2 regions of the Vibrio sp. NH-UV-68 genome follow, and region 2 is predicted to be linked to the other one. Evidence: predicted binding sites of a transcription regulator. Region 2 holds the regulator's gene; the other holds the start of a gene.
The links. The regulator MetJ, encoded in region 2, represses methionine synthesis genes. The targets are predictions, from matches to a motif close to TTAGACNTNTANANGTCTAA.
Positions count from the first base shown of each region.

Region 1: a site for MetJ is predicted at 5,384-5,403, ahead of metA (homoserine O-succinyltransferase). Genes of this name have one in related genera too.

Region 1 is NZ_CP134975.1:1,320,373-1,330,629, forward strand. It holds gene ViNHUV68_RS06185 (ATP-binding protein) at 1-1,407, shown strand, start outside; gene ViNHUV68_RS06190 (glutaredoxin family protein) at 1,413-1,643, opposite strand; gene ViNHUV68_RS06195 (M48 family metallopeptidase) at 1,757-2,260, shown strand; gene rlmF (23S rRNA (adenine(1618)-N(6))-methyltransferase RlmF) at 2,263-3,312, shown strand; gene ViNHUV68_RS06205 (hypothetical protein) at 3,335-3,523, shown strand; gene ViNHUV68_RS06210 (tetratricopeptide repeat protein) at 3,556-4,209, opposite strand; gene metA (homoserine O-succinyltransferase) at 4,420-5,361, opposite strand; gene ViNHUV68_RS06220 (ATP-binding protein) at 5,492-5,887, shown strand; gene ViNHUV68_RS06225 (EAL domain-containing protein) at 6,019-8,748, shown strand; gene ViNHUV68_RS06230 (ABC transporter permease) at 8,813-9,958, opposite strand; gene ViNHUV68_RS06235 (ABC transporter permease) at 9,955-10,257, opposite strand, start outside.
Region 2 is NZ_CP134975.1:2,925,706-2,935,962, reverse strand. It holds gene ViNHUV68_RS13450 (bifunctional aspartate kinase/homoserine dehydrogenase II) at 1-1,002, opposite strand, end outside; gene ViNHUV68_RS13445 (O-succinylhomoserine (thiol)-lyase) at 1,002-2,168, opposite strand; gene metJ (met regulon transcriptional regulator MetJ) at 2,387-2,704, shown strand; gene ViNHUV68_RS13435 (malic enzyme-like NAD(P)-binding protein) at 2,797-4,074, opposite strand; gene rpmE (50S ribosomal protein L31) at 4,333-4,551, opposite strand; gene priA (primosomal protein N') at 4,831-7,032, shown strand; gene cytR (DNA-binding transcriptional regulator CytR) at 7,387-8,394, shown strand; gene ViNHUV68_RS13415 (SPOR domain-containing protein) at 8,513-9,061, shown strand; gene hslV (ATP-dependent protease subunit HslV) at 9,191-9,733, shown strand; gene hslU (HslU--HslV peptidase ATPase subunit) at 9,773-10,257, shown strand, end outside.

The DNA.
Region 1 (10,257 bases), 1.5 Mb from region 2:
GATTTTCTCCAAGGTGAACGAACCGACAAAGAGGTCACCAAACAAATTCGTCGTGCGATTGATCAACGCCAGTATGGATTCTTTGAGCTGATGAACTATAAGAAGTCGGGCGAAATTTATTGGATAGAGCTTGCCTTAACGCCGCTTTATGACAAAGAAGGAGAGCTGGAAGGTTTTATGGCGGTTGAACGTGATATTAGTCAACGTATTGAATTACAAGAATCATTGGAGCAAAAAGCCATCGAGGCAAATGCAGCGAATATCGCGAAGTCAAAATTCCTTGCGGCGATGAGCCACGAATTGCGTACACCGATGAACGGTATTTTAGGCGTTGGAGAGTTGCTGCAACATACCGCTATTGATGATGAGCAACAAGAATATGTGGAAACCTTCCTTAGCTCCGGTCGGCATATGCTAACGGTACTCAATGATATTCTCGACTTTTCCAAAATAGAGTCGGGAAAACTCAAGCTTGAACAAAGCCATTTTTCGCTGCAAGCGATTGCCACCAAACTGACTCAAATGTATAAGCCCTTGTGCGCCGAGAAGGGGCTGAGCTTTGATTGCCAATGCGATTTTGAAAGCCACACTCGTTTGTTGGCCGATGAGACGCGCGTTATGCAAATCTTGCAAAATCTACTTAATAATGCATGGAAGTTCACCATCAAAGGTGGAATTACGCTCAATCTACGGGTCAAGAAGAAAGCCGATGGAATGTGGTTAGAGATGACAGTGCAAGATACTGGTATCGGGATTAGCCAAGAGAAACAATCACTGATTTTTGACCCTTTCAGCCAAGCCGAGACGGATACCACCCGTCGCTTTGGTGGCACGGGGCTCGGTTTGGCGATCATTTCTGAGTTAGTCAAAGCGATGCAAGGTGAGGTGAAAGTCGATAGCATGCTGACATTAGGCAGCACTTTTGTCGTTAGCATTCCTGTCTCTATTTCAGACAGTACAGCTGAAACGCCCAATCTTATCCAGCAAACGTTTGATGGCACGGGAATGTCAGTGTTGATCGTTGAAGATACACGCGTCAATGCGATTGTACTTGGCCGATTCTTAACGAAGAAAGGCTTCGAGTATGACGTGGCAGAAAATGGCTTACAAGCACTAGAACAGATACAAAAACACACTTATGACTTTGTGCTAATGGACAATCACATGCCAATTATGGATGGAATTCAAGCCACAAAAGCGATTGCCAAACTCACTCTTGCGTCTCAGCCTATTATTATCGGATGTACCGCAGATGCCTTTGAAGAGACTCGACAAAATATGATGGCAGTGGGTTGCAGCGAAGTGATCACCAAGCCAATAAGCTCAGCTAAACTTGACGAAGTATTTTCGCTCACTTGGTCACAATCAGGTCAACAGCCCAATTCGGAACGAGGCGCATTGGGCTGATAGGCTTAGTTGGAGTGATACATTTTCTCGAAGTTGCTAGGGTTCCAGCCAATCAGATAGCGGTCTCCAATCTTAAGTACGGGTAAAGAACGTGCACCAATGGCATCCAACTCTTTGCGTCCACGCTGCATTTTTGCATTAGTTAAACGGTACTTATAACCCTTTGAATCTAAGTAGCGCTGTGCATCTTTACAGTGTGGGCATTTATCTTTGACGTACAAGACAAGTCGTTTCATGAGAATTTCCTTGGCGATTATTAGTCGCAGAGTTTAATGAAAAGGCGGTGAATGGCAAGTCGGAATGGGGTAAACTTACGCCCCTTTATTTTAGATGACTGGCACATATAGCGATGAATCCGAGCCTAAGATACATTCAAGGTTACCCTCAACATATTATTGAACCAGTCACGCAACTGGTCGAATCAGGTAATTTGGTCCAATGGTTCGAACAGCGTTACCCGCAACATCACAACATTAAAAGTGAGAAAGCGCTGTTTGACTACGCGATAGCAATTAAAAACCGTTACATGAAGAAGACTGCGCCACTGAGTAAAGTGGTGTACGACAATAAGATTCATCTCATTAACCATGCGCTAGGGTTGCACACTTATGTAGCCAAGGTTCATGGCGGTAAGATAAAAACCAAAAACGAGATCCGTATTGCCAGTATTTTTAAGCAAGCGCCTGAGCCACTGCTGAGAATGTTAGTGGTTCATGAGTTAGCCCATCTTAAAGAGAAAGCGCACAATAAGGCTTTTTATCAACTCTGTTGCCATATGCAGCCGGATTATCACCAACTTGAGCTCGATGCCCGACTGTTTATGATTTACCTTGAAACTGTCAAACAGAAGTGACTATGAATACGCGCACCAAAAAACAGCTAGCTATTGAAAACAACCGTCATGACGCCAAAGTGTCAGCCCCTAAAATGGTTGTTGATAAAGGTAAATCAGGGCTGCACAAACACAACGTTCATCAAGGCCGATATGATTTTCCTAAACTTATCGCGGCGCTGCCTGAACTTAAACAATATGTCATTCGCAACCCGAAAGGGGAGATGAGCATTTCGTTCTCTGATCCGGTGGCTGTAAAGCTGCTCAACAAGGCACTGCTGGCTTATCATTATCAAGTGACGAATTGGGATATTCCTCAAGGGTTTTTGTGTCCACCGATTCCGGGGCGCGCTGATTACATCCACCGTTTGCATGACCTAGTGACCAAAGATTTACCCAAGCTCAATCAGACCAAATTGTACGCCCTAGATGTCGGCGTTGGGGCTAATTGTATTTATCCTATTGTGGGTGTTACCGCGTACGATTGGCACTGTGTGGGCAGTGATGTCGACCCGGTGTCAGTAAAAAACGCCAATTGGATTGCTAAGCAAAACGCCGTACTCGATGGCAAGATTGAAGCGAGATTACAAACCAGTTCGGCGCATTTTTTCAAAGGAATTATTCGTCCGGGTGAGTACTACCACTTAACGACGTGCAATCCACCATTTCATAAGTCTCTGCAAGACGCGCAGCAAGGCAGTCAGCGCAAAGTGAATAATCTGACCGCCAACAAAGCCAAGCGAGGCCAGAGTTTGCCAAAAGCGGCCAATCAAGCATCATCTATACTTAACTTTGGTGGGCAGAAAGCCGAGTTGTGGTGCCCTGGCGGTGAAGCTGCGTTTATCAAAAATATGGCGTTTGAAAGTCGAGACTTTGCCAGTCAAGTCTTGTGGTTCAGTAGTTTGATCTCGAAAAAAGACAACGTGCGTTGGATGCGAAAAAACCTTGAGAAGGCCGGAGCGAAAGAGATCCATGTTGTAGAAATGAGCCAAGGGCAAAAAATTAGCCGCTTTATAGCTTGGAGTTTTCACAATCACACGCAACGGACTCAATGGTTGGCGCGACAGCCGTAATTAAATTGACAAGGAGCAGGGGATGGAAATTGAAATTTATATGCCCTGCGAACCCGTTTGGCTCTGCGATAGCTTTTTGTCGCTATTTGCGGTACTGCTAATCATAGGGCTAGTTGGCTTTATTTATATTCTTTACCGTGAGTATAAAAAAATTCAGCGCGCTTCGTGTGTGCGACGTCGTCGCCAAACCCCTCGCTCCAAACGTCGCTAGATTGAGCCAATACACTCATGATTGCAGCGTGCTTATTGGTTTATCTTTAACCGTAAGTTCTTTGTTGCTGCGTTAGAGCCAAATCTTTGCTCAAAGTTAGCCAGTCTATTTTTTGCTTTCTCGGTTTGGTTGGTATTTAAATACATTTCTATTAGGTAGAACCATAACTCTTTGCGTTCGGGTTGATGCTCAAGCGCTTGGTTCAAATACGTTTCGGCAAGCGGATAATCGTTGTCTTTAAGTGCACATAAAGCGGCGCTTTGATAGTTTGATGCACGCTGGAGTGCATGGGCGTTGAGTATCGACTGGCGATACCAGTGCTGAGCTTGACTAAATTTATTTTGCTGACAAAGAAAAGTGGCGTAACTTGAAACAACAGCAGGTTCAGTCAGGTCGGTTTGAATCAACTGATCGTAGAGGGCTTGCGCGGAACTGGTTGAACCAACGTGCTGATAATAGAGCGCTTGTGATAGTCGGCTAAGGTAATAGTCTGGTGCATGTTCGATAGCTAATTCAAAGTTTTGTCCCGCTTTATCAAGATGCCCAAGGCGAAGGTACTCCATGCCAACAGCAACACGAGCATCTGCTTTTTGTTTACTGTCACCACCTAAGGTCATTTGATTAGAAGAGGCTACGGTTGTGCAACCGCTAATAACCTGCAATAAAAGTAGGATGAAAATACGCATAGTAAGTCAGTGATGATAAACGATGACTTACTGTAGATAACAAATCACAAGCGCAGTATATCGTGTGGTCAAAATCCGAGAAGGCGCAGAGAGTATCCTTGAGTACAGACAGGATATACATCAAAATGTGTCGTTTTGAGCAGAAAAAGTGCGCCGTGAATTGGCGAATAAAAAGGAACGCAATGCGCTCCTTTCATCCTACGATGGTTATTAGTCATTGATGGTGAAATTGGCTTCACTGAATTGGTCGAGGTCATATGGCGTTTGTTGATAAACACAATAGTTGAGCCAGTTGGCAAACAGTAAATGGCCGTGACTACGCCAGCTGGCAACGGGCTTGTTGTCTGGGTTGTTGTTGGGGTAGTAATTGACCGGAATCGCAGGCTCCATGCCTTCACTAAGATCACGAACATATTCATGATGCAGAGTGTGTGAATCGTATTCCGGATGGCCGGTTACAAAGACATTGCGTTTGTCTTTTGTTGCGGCAAGATAAACACCAGCGATATCTGATGTGGCAAGAATATCCAAATCAGTATGTTCTTCAAGGTATTCGGGTGAAAAGTCAGCATAACGAGAGTGCGGCGCCAAAAAGGTATCGTCAAAACCGCGTAATACTGGATGATAAGGTTGGTGGACTTTATGTTGGTACACACCCGATAGCTTTTCTTTACGTGTACGTTTGGGCAGGTTATAGAGCAACTTTAGCCCAGCTTGCGCAGCCCAACAGACATACAATGTCGAGGTCACATGGCCCTTCGCCCAATTCATAATCGTTTGTAAATGCTCCCAATAAATCACGTCTTCAAACTGAACCAATCCTAATGGGGCACCAGTAATGATCAATCCATCGAAATTACGCCCTTTGACCATCTCAAATTGGCGGTAGAAATTGTCGAGATGTTCCGTCGGTGTATTTTTACTTGGGCGATCATCAATCCGCAGCAGTTCAATATCAACTTGAAGTGGACTGTTGGATAGCAAACGTAGAAATTGGGTTTCCGTTTCAATCTTTTTTGGCATCAAATTGAGGATCAAAACTTTAAGCGGACGAATTTCCTGAGTAGAGGCACGAGACTCGGCCATCACGAATATATTCTCGGTACGCAATACGTCAGACGCGGGCAATTGATCGGGGATCTTAATCGGCACAGCTTACTCCCTAAGCATGGTTATGGACGTCTATACTTCTAAACTTAACCCAATCATATGAAGATGTCGATAGCAATCTGACCTCTAGATATAATAATATTGTTGCCCAAATCAATCACACGATCTCTTTATGACATTAAAACTGACGCTGATACGTGGTTTACCTGGATCGGGCAAAAGTACCTTGGCTAGAACATTGCCAGCTCATCACTTTGAGGCTGATATGTATTTCGTCGACCATAACGGTGACTACCTTTTTCAACCAAATAAGCTGCCACAGGCTCATCATTGGTGTAAAACCAATACCCAGCGCTGTCTAGCCCGCGGTCACGATGTGGTGGTTTCCAATACCTTTGTGCGTCGATGGGAAATGGCGCCATACTATAAATTAGCTCAGCGTTATAACGCGAAATTTGAAGTGATCGAGTGTCACGACAATTTTGGCAATATTCACGGTGTTGAAGAACACACCATTGAGAAAATGAAACAGCGATGGCAAAGCTGGCAAATACCCCTTAAGCGGTAAATAGCCTTGTTTAGTCAATGATTGGTCAATTGATTGTTTGGTTTATGACTTAAAATTTGGAGCGATATCAAGTTATATTGCCATACACTATTATAGTATTCACTAATGTATTTGTTTGGGCAATTCATTGAATGAATCGAATCCGCTTTCTGAATCTTACTCTCCAAACCAAAACGGCGCTTTACTTCATCGTCGGATTGTTGAGTGTCACCCTGAGCTGTTTGTTTATTACTCGCTACTTTTTTGTTGTCGCTATTAATGACTTGGAAAACAGTGAGTTACGTCAGTCGAGTGAGCAAGCACGCAGTGTGATCACTAAGATGGCCAATGATCTTGAAGAGCACTCATATGATTGGTCCTATTGGGATGAGACTCATCAACTACTGCAAGGCGGAGATCCAGAGGCATTTCGTGAACGAAATTTGTCTCAAGACGGATTGGACGCGCTCACGCTTGATCTAATGGTATTTAGTGACCTACATGGCAATGTCATTGAAAGCATCGTGCGTGATGGCCACGATTTAGAAGGTCAGTTGGTCAGTTTAATGACGAAAAACGAGTTTATTCAACGTCATATTGTTTCAATGAACCGGGTGCTAGACGCCGCGCGCGACAGTTATAGTGGTCTGTTGCTCGTGGGAGGGCAAATCTGGAACCTGAGTATTACGCCAGTACGTGATAGTGAGGGTTCCTCTGGCTCATCTGGTTGGCTGTTATGGGGGCAAAACTTAACGCAGCGTTTTCCCGGGGACTTCAGATCTATTTTAATTGCCGACAATGAGATCGTTCCCTTTAACGAGGCAGCAGCTTTGGACAGTAAAGAGACTAATGCTCTACAAGTGACTCCTCGACTGATCGAAAAAAATCAGCAGTCGATGACTGAGACGGTCAGCTTAGTAGGGATGACAGGGAAGAAGGTCGCCACGCTTCGAACCACGATAAGCCGTGCTTATTTCAATAAAGGTAACGTTATTTTCTATTACCTGCTGGCCTCACTTGCCGTCGTCACGGTATTGATTTCGTTGATGACTTTTTTAACCTTCAGACGTCGCGTCGCTCTTCGTTTTTCCGATTTACAGCGCGATCTTAATGCGTTATTTGAATCCTATAAATTGGACGGTTTAACTCAGCCAAGCAAAGATGAGCTCGACAATTTAACCAATTTGGTTCAAGCGCTAGCCACCAATAACTCGCAAACTCATGAACGCTTACAAGATACGCAGCGTAAGTTTGACGCGCTTTATCACAGTAAAAATATCGCGATGGTGTTGGTGAGAGGGCGTGAAATCATCGATACCAATCAGACCGCGCTGTCTTTACTTGAATATCAACACGATGATCTTATTCATCAGCCACTCGATGTACTCTGCTCTGATTCTGATCAGCCTGAGTGCCAGATCGACGTGATGTACCGTCAGTTTGCACAAGGCAAAACACAATTTGAAGCACAAATGCTTACCAGTCAAAACATTGAAATTGATTGCCATATCGAAGTGAGTCGAATCAAATATCAGAGCCAAGATGCAGTTATGCTTTCAATCAGCGATATACGAGAGAGAAAACAACAAGCTAAGATGATTGAAAGTTTAGTAGAACGTGACGCGGTGTCTGGTTTGTGGAATAGAAAATCGATCATGGAACAGGTAATCGCGCTAAAAAATCAAGAACTTACCTTTATCTATGTCTCCATTCCGAACCTTAACGTTATCGCAGATGTGTATGGCCATGAAAAATACGACGAATCGGTTCAATATGTCTCGGCGTTGTTAAAAGACAAACTGGCCCGCTTTCCAGTTGGCCGTATCAGCGCCGATGAATTTATTGCGTTGATCGCAACTCGGGTAGAGTTTGAAGATGCTTTGTGGGGGGCGATGCGTCTGCACGAAGAGTTATCGGAAAAGCAAAAAGTGAATGGCGTCGAGATTGACTTGAAGTGTGGAGTGAGTGTTGTTCCCCCTGAGATGAGTCATCTGGATTTTAATGCCTTACTTCAGGCCGCCAGTTATACCGTGCAGAATAATAAGGCCGATATAAGTTCGGTCTCTGTATCGCGCGTTGATCAAGATATGTTTGATCGCTCGCAAATTGCCGCGGCGATTAATCGAGATCTTGCCGGTGCGATTCGTGATGGTGATATCAGAGCGTACTATCAACCAATCGTTGACAGTAAAAGCGGTGATATTAATGGTTTTGAAGCGCTAGCGCGTTGGCAACATAGTGAGTTTGGTTTTATCTCACCAGCGGTTTTTGTACCACTGGCAGAAAAGGGCGATCTGATCATTGAGTTAGGAGAGCAAGTACTCAGACAATCTTGCCAGTTCATCCAACAGATTAATGGTATTCGGGAAAGTCAGGCAAAGAAACCCTTATCTATCCATGTTAACTTAAGCGCGCCGCACTTTTATCATTCTCAGTTGATTGCTTTTCTAGCTGACCTCCTCACTGAATATCAAATTCGTCCAGGTCAATTAGTCATAGAGTTAACGGAAAGCATGTTGATGGGGCCAGAAAGTGAAGTGGTGGCGCTAATGGATGAGATTAAAGCGCTTGGCGTTCTATTTGCTTTAGATGATTTCGGCACTGGTTACTCATCGTTTAGTACTTTGTGTAGTTATCCGTTAGATATTGTGAAATTAGATAAGTCTTACATTGACCAACTGGAAACCAACGATCGTGCCAAAAGTCTGGTTAGACATATCGCCAATATGGCTCAAGAATTGGGTTTAACAACGGTGGCGGAAGGGGTCGAAAATGCATCCCAAGTACGTAAACTGTGTAACTGGAACATCGAAGAGATTCAAGGTTTTTACTTCTATAAACCAATGCCCGCAGATGAAATAATCAGTCTTCTCCAGCGCTAGATTTTGGTCTGCTTATTAAGGCCAATGATAAAGGCTTAGCGACCTAGCTAAGCCTTTATTCGTTCTATAATTTTGCTGAAAGCTTACTGATGGACTTTCGATAGCCGATGTAACTGAGCAACGCCCACCCAATACACTGTATCCAAAGTTGCAGATATTCACCAGAGACACTTTGCCAACTGCCTCCCATCTGATTGAGCCTCAGGAAGCCCTGAATTGCCGGCGTGCTAGGGAACAATTCAGATAACCAAACAATCGGAGCAGGGATCGCTTCAATAGGCCAAATGAAGCCGGCGCTGAAAACAAGCGGCATCGAACTTATCAGTACGACTAAGGTGACCAACTCACGTCTTGGTGTGATGGCACCGAGCCAAGAACCGATAGCTATGGTTGCAAGCAAGAAAGGCAGGGTGAAGGTGAGTAAGTCGACTGCGCTGGCCAGTTGATTAACCCCATAGAACGAGAAGCTGGCGCCAAAGTAATACATGCTGAGCAGATAATAAATTACCGTCAGGACTATACTACGTGCCAGTAATAGCTTCACTGGCGACACTTTTAGCCAATATCCTCGTCCTTGTTTCTGTGTGCCGACCATTAATCCGGCAGCCATGGCAAGGGTCTGTTGTAAAATCAGCACAAATACCGCAGGAACCACATAGTCAACGTAACCCATGCGTGGGTTAAAGGTCGGTTTTAGATTGGTGCGAGTTGCGGCGTATTGCGTGGCAGCTTTAGACAGAGGTTCGCCATCGAGTACCAGTTTAGCTACCGTCGTTTGTGCGGCGAGTGTACCGCCAGCTTGCGCCAATCCTTCAACGATGGTGCCGTAAACCAAGAAATAAGAAGCGTCACCAGCGTAGGCAAGTGTGGGGCTTTTCCCGAGCATTAAATCTTTGTAGAAATGTTCAGGAATCACCAAAATACCACTGACTTTCCCATCGAGAAAAGCTTGCTTCGCATCAGCGAGTGTTGAGTCGCGTTGCATGACTTTAACTTGAGGGGTGGCATCAACCATAAGCTCTAACTGGTAACTGGTTTGGCTTTTGTCTAAGTTAACAACGCTTATTTGCTGTTCTCTCGGGGTCTGGTGACTGTAGGGTAGCGGGTAAAGGAACGAGTAAAACAGTACGCCGCCAAACACCGTAATCAAGATTACCGGATTGCTCAGCAGTGCTTTAAGTTCGGCTTTAAGAAGTAGGCCAAATCTCATTGGGTGCCCTTAGTCGAATGACTCGAATGTATTGCGTTGAGATGTATGCTCATTAAGCCAATAACCATAACGAGAGGAAGGCAATAACCAAGCATCGGTATCAAGTGCGTCATCGATTGGGTCCACGCTTCACCGTAACTCACTTGACCGACTTGAACCTCAATATAGTGACTGATTGGCAAAAGGTCTCGCCATATCTGAGCGAGCGTGTTCATATCAGTCACCGGGAAGGTGATGCCCATAAAAGCGAAGCTCGGCGCCGTAAATGCGCCAGCAAAGCTCATCGCTCTAGCTGCGTC
Region 2 (10,257 bases):
AAGGCTCGCTAAGACTTCGTTCTCGAAGCGTGTGAAATCATGCCCTGACGAGAAGCTCAGTTGAATCAATTGCACTTCATCAAGTGAGGAGATGATTTTTGCACCGCGGCCAGAGGCAAGAACGCGCTCAATGCGGGTTGAGCCTGATTCGGGTTGATAGCTGCAACGTAAGTGCAAATCCATGGTGCTTTGCGCAACAGGCTGGAGAGTCCGGCTGTGCAACACGGGCGCAGCTAGGCGAGCCAATTCACTGGCTTCATCTAACCTTAATAGTGGAAGTAAACAAGCATCAGAGACCAACCTAGGATCAGCACTGTACACACCAGCTACATCGCTCCAAATCGTCACTCGACTGACTTCGGCCAATGCGCCAATCACAGTTGCTGAGTAATCAGAGCCGTTCCGACCGAGTAGTACTGTACGGCCTAACGTGTCCTGAGCCATAAAGCCAGTAATGACGATTCGGTGGTGCGCGTGTTGCACCAAGGCTTCTTTGATCAGAGGATAAGACGCACCGAAATCGACCTCGGGTTGTGTGCCAGTTTGAGCTCGTAAAAAAGCGCGCGCGTCTTGCGCGGTTGCAGGCAGATCTGCTTGATTGAGTAAAGCGGCGAGTAAGCGCGAAGACCATACTTCACCGTGACCGAGTACCGCCGCTTTATCGGCGTCGGTTAATGGCGCCGTTAGCTCACCTAGGGTCGTGAACTCATCGCGCAGCGTGGCAAGCAATAGTTGCTTTTCATCGCCTTCAACAAGCGCTTCAATTAGCTCACTTTGATATTGGCGTAGCGTCTGAAGCTCTTCGTGTGCGAGGCGGCCATCTTTGTTGAGCGCGTCCAAAAAAGCAATCAGACGGTTGGTGGTTTTGCCCGCCGCGGAAACAACGATCAAGTCCTCAGCATTGGAATACTCTTTGAGTATGCCAACGACTCGACGGTAACAATCTGGGTCAGCAAGGCTACTGCCACCGAATTTATGCAGTTGACGTGGCGTGGCAGACATTACGCAGCCTCCTTCACTTTATTAAATGCTTGAGTGAGGTCGTCAATCAGATCTTCACTATCTTCTAAACCAACAGATAAGCGTAATAGCTGTTGTGATATACCCGCTTCGGCTAGCGCAATTTCACCCATAGCTCGATGCGTCATTGAGGCAGGGTGGCAAATCAAGCTTTCAACACCGCCTAATGACTCTGCTAGAGAAAAGAGTTCGAGATGGCCAACAAAGGCTTTAAGTTGTTCAAAGCTACCTGCAAACTCAAAACTTAACATTGAGCCAAAGCCAGTTTGCTGCTTTTTAGCGATCTCATGGCCGGGGTGATTTGGCAGACTTGGATGATAGATGGCGCTGACCAAAGACTCGCTCTGTAGGAACTGTAAGACTTTACTGGCACCTTCTTCGTGGGCTTTCATACGCGCGCCTAGGGTTCGCAGACCGCGCAGCGTCATATAGCTGTCAAATGGCGTTCCTGTTGCGCCAATGCAGTTGCCCCACCAAGAAAGCTCTTCAGCATGTTGCTCGGTTTTGGTGATCACAACACCGCCAATCACATCCGAGTGACCATTAATGTACTTAGTGGTTGAGTGAATAACAAAATCTGCACCTAGCTCGAGCGGCTTTTGGAAAACAGGCGTTAAAAAAGTATTGTCGACCGCGACCAGTGCACCGACTTGTTTGGCTTGTTGACACAGTTTTTCAATATCGACCACGCGTACTAATGGATTTGATGGCGTTTCTATCAAGATAAGTTTTGGCTTTTGAGCGAGCGCATTAGAGAGCGTTTTTTGATCAGATTGGTCAACGAATGCTACTTTGAAGTCTCCTTTCTGAGCGCGGGTATTGAATAGGCGGTATGTTCCGCCGTAGCAGTCATGGGGGGCAACAATTAAATCCTCAGGCCCTAGGAAGGCCGAGACCCACAAATTCAATGCAGAGGTACCACAGTTAGTCACTACCGCCCCTTTGCCTGATTCAAGCTCATACAGTGCGGTTTCAAGCAAGCCTCGGTTTGGGTTGCCCGAGCGGGTGTAGTCATATTGAGGCACTTCACCAAAGGCCGGGAAGCTATAGTTCGTTGAGAGATAAATAGGGGGAACAACGGCGTGATGTTGAGTGTCTGACTCGATACCAGTACGTACCGCGATTGTGGCTGGTTTACGGGTGCTCATGGGCGTTTCCTTTCGAACTATAGTGACTTGTTGCAGGGAATGCGCTATATCTTGAAGATGTCAGATATGAGCAATTCCAACTCCATTTCTGACCACTTTACTTGTCATTTTTGTGGACGTCAATACTTCTAGACGTCTATATGTCTTTGCTTGTGGACATAAATGCCGCTAAAATTGCGGCTTCTAATTTCAAACATACATTTTTACAAAGGTGCGCAATGGCAGACTGGAATGGCGAATACATTAGCCCGTACGCTGAGCATGGAAAAAAAAGTGAGCAAGTAAAGAAGATTACTGTTTCTATTCCATTGAAAGTATTAAAGGTTTTAACTGATGAACGTACGCGCCGTCAGATCAATAACCTGCGCCACGCGACAAACAGTGAGCTATTGTGCGAAGCGTTTTTGCACGCATACACAGGTCAGCCACTGCCAACGGATGAAGACTTGCGTAAAGATCGCCCGGATGATATTCCGACAGAGGTGAAAAAACTAATGACAGAAATGGGCATTGAGTTCGAAGCGTTTGATGAATAATCACCACGGCATGTCATTTTTTTCTGCAAGGTAAAATTCTTAAAAAAAAACCGCTGTATCAAACAGCGGTTTTTTTGTTCATCACAACAGGCTTACTCTGCCATGTAGTTTTCTGGCATTTCTATTCGCGCGACACCAGAGTCGACAGCCGCTTGCGCGACTGCTTTAGCTACGCGAGACAATAGGCGAGAGTCCATTGGTTTTGGAATGATGTAATCTGGACCAAATGACAGCGCGCTAACCCCCGCGGCTTTTAATACTTCTGCTGGCACTTCTTCTTTGGCGAGCTGACGAATGGCTTCAACCGCGGCCAGTTTCATCTCATCATTGATTTCGCTAGCACGCACATCCAGCGCACCACGGAAGATGAATGGGAAACACAGCACGTTATTGACTTGGTTCGGATAGTCACTGCGTCCGGTTCCCATGATCAGATCTTGGCGAACGGCTCTGGCTAGCTCTGGCTTGATTTCTGGATCTGGATTCGAACAAGCAAACACAATCGGCTTATCGGCCATCAATTTAAGCGCCTCGGGCGGCAGCAAGTTTGGACCTGATACACCTAAGAACAGATCGGCCCCTTCAATTACATCTTCTAACGTTCGTTTATCAGTATTGTTAGCAAATAGCTGTTTGTATTCATTGAGATCTTCACGACGAGTATGAATAACGCCTTTGCGATCCAGCATGTAGATTTTCTCACGCATTGCGCCACATTTGATCAGCAGTTCCATACAAGCAACGGCGGCAGCGCCGGCACCAAGACAGACTATGGTTGCGTCTTGAAGTTTCTTTCCTTGCAATTCAATCGCATTTAACATCCCCGCAGCCGTCACAATCGCAGTTCCGTGTTGGTCATCGTGGAACACAGGTACATCACAACGCTCAATCAACTGTCTTTCAATCTCAAAACAATCCGGTGCTTTGATATCTTCTAGGTTAATACCGCCAAAGGTATCGGCGATGTTGGCAACGGTATCAACAAATTCTTCGATAGTGCGGTGTTTGACCTCAATATCAATCGAATCAAGACCTGCAAAGCGCTTAAAGAGCAGTGCTTTACCTTCCATAACAGGTTTTGATGCCATTGGACCTAGGTTACCCAAGCCTAAAATTGCGGTACCGTTTGAGATTACAGCTACCATATTGCCTTTTGAGGTGTACTTATAGACGTTATCGACGTTTTGGGCGATTTCGCGTACGGGTTCTGCAACGCCTGGGCTGTAGGCGAGCGCTAGGTCTCTGGCGGTTTCGGCTGGGGTAGTCAGCTCAACAGAAATTTTGCCTGGCGTCGGGTAGGCATGGTAATCCAATGCTTGCTGACGGAATTGCTCTTCAGGAGATAGTTGTTGAGGATTGTCATCGGACATAGGTGTAGGTACTCGTTAATAATTATATGGAAAGGGGAATCCATTTTAGAGTAACTAAGTCAAGCTGCCTAGGTCAGAATGCGAGCGGAAGCAATAAAAGGTTGTAAAAGTCGGCTGATAAGACCAGATATCAAGAGGGATCACTGGTAATGCCTAGTATCAATAACACAATACTCTGAATGAATGCTAATTACCCTATGATAGATAACAAAAAAGGACGCCTGAGCGTCCTTTCTAGATTCGATATCTAAGCAGAAATTACTTCTTGCTTGATAGAGCACCGAAACGTTTGTTGAAGCGATCAACACGGCCGCCTGTATCTACGATACGTTGCTTACCAGTGTAGAATGGGTGACATTTGTCACATACGTCTAGGTGGATAGACTCTTTGCTTAGCGTTGAGTTGAACTCGAAAGAGTTGCCGCAAGAACAAGTCGCTTTAACTGCTTTGTACTCTGGGTGGATACCAGCTTTCATGGGAGAACCTCTGAATATAGGCCGTGTCGCTATCCGATTCTAAGCCGGACACCACACGTAGTTAATAAAAGTTGCTTGGATACCGCCGCCAAATGACAGCCATATCTCTAAGGCGCGATATAGTAATGAATCGCGCCACAGTGATCAACCGATTTAACCATAAATCTGCTACTTTTTTAGCCGAAACTTGCCGTTGTCGTGGGTGCGGAGTCGCTTTCTTGTCGGTCATTTTTACCTTAGACTAAGCAGCGTTACCTCCCCAAGAGCTCGATAGCCACTATGCGACCAACGATTGCCCGAGTAGCGTTACCTGTGCCACTCGATAAACAATTCGATTATCTGATACCGAATCACCTGTTTCCGATTATCGGTGGCCGTGTATCGGTGCCTTTTGGGCGGCAAACGTTAGTCGGTTTGGTGACGGCTTTGGTTAATGAGTCAGAATTTGAGCTGACAAAAATCAAACCGATTAAACAAGTGCTTGATAGTCAACCAGTTTGGCCTGAACGGCTTTATGCCTTACTTCATTGGTGCAGCCAGTTCTATCAATATCCGCTCGGCGAGACTTTATTCAATGCGATGCCAAGTGCTTTGCGCAAAGGGAAGCCCGCTGATTTTGCCACGCTGGTTTCGTGGCAACTGACCGCGAGTGGTCGCGATCAACTGATGCAGGGATTTGGTCGCGCGGTGAAGCAGGCGAAGGTCATGCACATGCTTGAAGCCGGATCTGTCGCACACCAAGAGTTTATTGATCAAGAGATCAGCTCGTCAGTATTAAAAACCTTAGTGGAAAAAGACTGGATTGCATCGTTAGAAAGCAAGCCAGTGATTCGCGATTGGCATCAAGATGTTGAGGCCAACGTCGACAAACCTAAGCTCAATGCTGAGCAGGCCGTTGCGATTGCGACGGTAAACAGCGCGCAAGGGTTTGGCTGTTATTTACTGGAAGGGGTGACCGGGTCGGGTAAAACCGAAGTCTACTTAAATATGATAAAGCCAGTACTAGAGCAAGGCGCGCAAGCGTTAGTGCTGGTGCCTGAAATCGGATTGACTCCGCAAACCATCAATCGCTTTAAACGCCGCTTTAATGTACCGGTTGAAGTGATCCACTCAGGTTTAAATGATACCGAGCGACTCAATGCTTGGTTGAGCGCGCGTGATAATGCCGCAGGGATTGTCATTGGCACGCGTTCTGCGCTACTGACACCATTTGCTAAGCTAGGCATCATTATTGTTGATGAGGAGCATGACGCTTCATATAAACAGCAAGATAGCTTGCGTTATCATGCCCGCGATGTCGCGGTGATGCGTGCCAATAAAGAGCAAATTCCAATTGTATTAGGATCGGCCACGCCAGCACTAGAAACATTACACAACGCCTTAGTGGGAAAGTACCATCATCTGGTTCTGTCAGCGCGCGCCGGAAATGCGACCCCAACCACCAACAAAGTACTCGACGTTAAAGGCCTCTATCTTGAAAGTGGTTTATCGGCGCCCTTGATTGCTGAAATGCGTAAGCACCTTAATGCAGGCAATCAGGTCATGCTGTTTTTGAATCGACGCGGGTTCTCTCCGGCATTGATGTGTCATGAATGTGGCTGGATAGCCGAATGTAAGCGTTGTGATGCGTACTACACCTATCACCAAAACAGCAGTGAAATTCGCTGCCATCACTGTGGCTCTCAGCAACCGATCATTCACCAATGCCAAGGGTGCGGCTCGACACACCTGGTGACCGTTGGTGTTGGTACTGAACAATTAGAGCATCAGCTATCCGAGTTGTTTCCTGAGTACAAAACCATTCGGATTGATCGCGACAGCACACGTCGTAAGGGAAGTTTGGAAAGCGCCTTGACCGCAATTCGCAATGGTGAGTATCAAATCTTAATTGGAACTCAGATGCTGGCTAAAGGACACCATTTTCCTGATGTGACGCTGGTGGCCTTACTGGATGTCGACGGTTCGCTCTACAGTAGTGACTTTCGAGCGTCTGAGCGACTTGCTCAATTATTTATTCAAGTTGCTGGCCGTGCGGGGCGAGCGAGTAAGCCTGGCGAGGTTGTATTACAAACTCACCACCCAGAGCACAGCTTGCTGCAAGCCTTGCTGAGCAAAAGTTATCGTCACTTTGCTGAAACCGCACTTGAAGAGCGCAAAGTGGCTCAGCTACCACCGTTCTCGTTTTTAACTCTATTTCGTGCAGAGGCCAATCAATCGGCATTGGTTGAAGAGTTTCTTCGCCAGGTGCGCCATACGTTAGAGGCACATCCGTTGTTTGACCAATACTGCCAAGTGCTTGGGCCAACGCCCGCCCCACTGGCTAAGCGAGCTGGCAAGTTTCGTTGGCAATTGCTGTTGCAAACGCAAAGTCGCCCTATGATGCAAAAGTTACTCGCGAGTGCGAAACCAGCAATAGCCTTATTGCCAAATGCGAAAAAAGTACGTTGGACACTCGATATAGAACCGCAAGATCTTAGTTAGTGAAAGGTGGTCTGAAGGACATTTTATTGGCAGAGCCTTGCTTGAATCATAACTACAGCGTTCTCTATTCACCAACTTTTCATTTATTTGTGATGTTAATCACTGGCTGGCTGCCATTTTTGTTAAATCCCCCGTAACTTTGTGTTATGAAATGAATACACTAGGTAGTCTGCAATGCGTTGTTTTCACTTCATACTTTGCAAGTTAAACGATTGCTTAGTGCAGGTAATTACAAGATAGGCTTTAGCCTGCGAATTTGTGTCACTCTGCTCACAGAGAATATGATTATTTTTAACTAGAGGCTTAGGTGGCATCTGCTACCGGATTGGAACATTTAAAGAGGGTTAGTACACTATGGCGACAATGAAGGATGTTGCCCAGCTTGCGGGAGTTTCAACAGCGACGGTTTCTCGAGCGCTAATGAATCCGGAAAAAGTATCATCAGCGACGAGAAAACGAGTAGAAGACGCTGTTTTAGAAGCTGGATATTCACCAAATTCGTTGGCACGTAATCTACGCCGCAACGAATCAAAAACGATCATCGCGATCATTCCTGACATCTGCGATCCTTACTACACTGAAATTATTCGTGGCATTGAAGATGCCGCGATGGAGCATGGCTATATTGTGCTGCTCGGTGATAGTGGTCTACAGAAACGACGTGAAAGCTCATTTGTTAACTTGGTTTTCACTAAACAAGCTGATGGCATGCTGTTGCTGGGCACTGATTTACCATTCGATGTCAGCAAACCAGAACAAAAAAATCTACCGCCGATGGTGATGGCTTGTGAATATGCGCCTGAGCTTGAGCTGCCTACCGTGCATATTGATAACTTAACGTCTGCCTTTGAAGCCGTTAATTACCTTACTCAGATGGGCCATAAACGTATTGCCGAAATTTCTGGACCAGAGAGTGCGGCATTGTGTCATTTCCGCCATCAAGGTTATCAGCAAGCTCTGCGTCGAGCGGGCTTGACAATGAACCCTGCCTATCGCGCATTTGGCGACTTTACCTTTGAAGCCGGGGCGCTAGCGGTTCGTCAGCTATTGGCCCTGCCAGAACCTCCGACTGCGATATTTTGTCATAACGATGCGATGGCGATTGGGGCGATTCAACAAGCTAAAAAGCTTGGTTTGCGTGTGCCTCAGGATTTGTCATTGGTGGGCTTTGATGACATTCAATTTGCTCAATTTTGCGATCCACCGTTGACGACGATCTCTCAGCCACGCTACGAAATTGGTCGTCAAGCGATGTTGATGATGCTTGAGATTTTGCGTGGTCATGATGTACGAGCAGGTTCGCGTCTGCTGGAAACCACATTAGTAATACGTGAAAGTGCTGCACCACCGAGAGTGCTATAAGTTGCAGCGATAGTCAGCGGCGCGTTTTGATGCGCCGCTGCCATTTCAAGTCTGTCATCGTGCAGCAATCTGCATTAACATGTCGGTCAGTTGTAACCAATTACATTGATGTTCAGTCGTGGCGAATAGAGATTACGTAAAAAGAGGTCGTGGCACCCAAAGCCGAAAACCTGCAAAAAACAAAGCCGCTCCGCGTCGAAAGCCGTGGCGTAGTGGTTTGCTTGCCTTAATTCTGTTAGGCGTGTTTGGCTATGGATTGTATTTACTCAGTCAGGATCCTGAACCGCCAACGCCTGTGGCTCAACCCACGCAGACAAAACCGCAAGCGAAGCCTAAGTCGATACTGCCGCCGCCTCCTGAAGAGAAGTGGGATTATGTCGAGTCTTTGCCAAGCCGCGAAGTTGCGGTGAAAGCCAAAGAGCAGGTCGTGTCTGAAATTCCCTACATTATGCAGTGTGGTGCCTACAAAAATGGCAAAGATGCGGAAGCACGTAAGCTAGACATCGCGTTCCAGGGGATCAACAGTAAAATCCGCAAGAAAGAAGACAGCAGTTGGTATCGCGTGGTATTAGGCCCATACAAATTTAAGCGTGATGCAGAGCGAGATAAGCACAAACTCCAGCGTGCCAAGATCGAGCCTTGTGCGATTTGGAAAGAAACGCAATAAATCCTATAAAAACGAACCGAGAGGTTCGTTTTTTGTTCTTGGCGATCCCGAGTTTCTCCCTTGAATTCCTAACGAGCCAACCTCATATAGTTTCTAACACTAAAAATTCATAATTATGAGGCCCTACTCGTGACTACCATTGTCTCTGTACGTCGTAATAATAAAGTCGTCATCGCTGGTGACGGACAAGTATCTCTCGGTAACACAGTAATGAAGGGCAATGCGCGCAAAGTGCGTCGCCTCTATAACAATAAAGTACTGGCTGGCTTTGCTGGTAGTACTGCCGATGCTTTTACCTTGTTTGAGCGCTTTGAAAGCAAGTTACAAATGCACCAAGGTCATTTGACCAAAGCCGCGGTCGAACTGGCGAAAGATTGGCGTAGCGATCGTGCGCTGCGTAAGCTTGAAGCTTTGCTGGCCGTAGCGGATGAAACCGCGTCGTTGATTATTACTGGTAACGGTGATGTGGTTCAGCCAGAGAACGATCTGATTGCGATTGGCTCGGGTGGCAACTTTGCACAAGCGGCAGCCACAGCTTTGCTAGAAAATACCGATTTAGATGCCCGTGAAATTGCTGAAAAAGCACTAAAAATTGCCGGTGACATCTGTGTTTTCACCAACCATCACCACACTATTGAAGAACTAGAAACTGCGCAAGATAAAGCAGAATAAAACCAAAGATAGTGGCGATAAACCTTAAGGAAATTAATTATGTCTGAAATGACCCCTCGCGAAATTGTGCATGAACTGAACCGCCATATCATTGGTCAAGACAATGCAAAACGTTCAGTGGCGATTGCACTGCGTAACCGCTGGCGCCGTATGCAACTTGAAGAAAGCTTACGAGTTGAAGTGACACCAAAAAACATTTTGATGATCGGTCCAACGGGGGTCGGTAAAACCGAAATCGCCCGTCGCTTAGCAAAACTTGCCAATGCGCCTTTCATTAAAGTGGAAGCAACCAAGTTCACTGAAGTCGGTTACGTGGGTAAAGAGGTCGAAACTATCATTCGTGATCTAACCGATGTTGCGGTCAAGATGACTCATCAACAAGCGATGGAAAAAGTGAAGTTTCGCGCTGAAGAGCAAGCGGAAGAGCGTATTCTTGATGCCTTATTACCACCAGCTCGTGATTCTTGGGGCCAGAATGAACCGCAAGAAGAGAGCTCATCGAACACCCGCCAAATTTTTCGCAA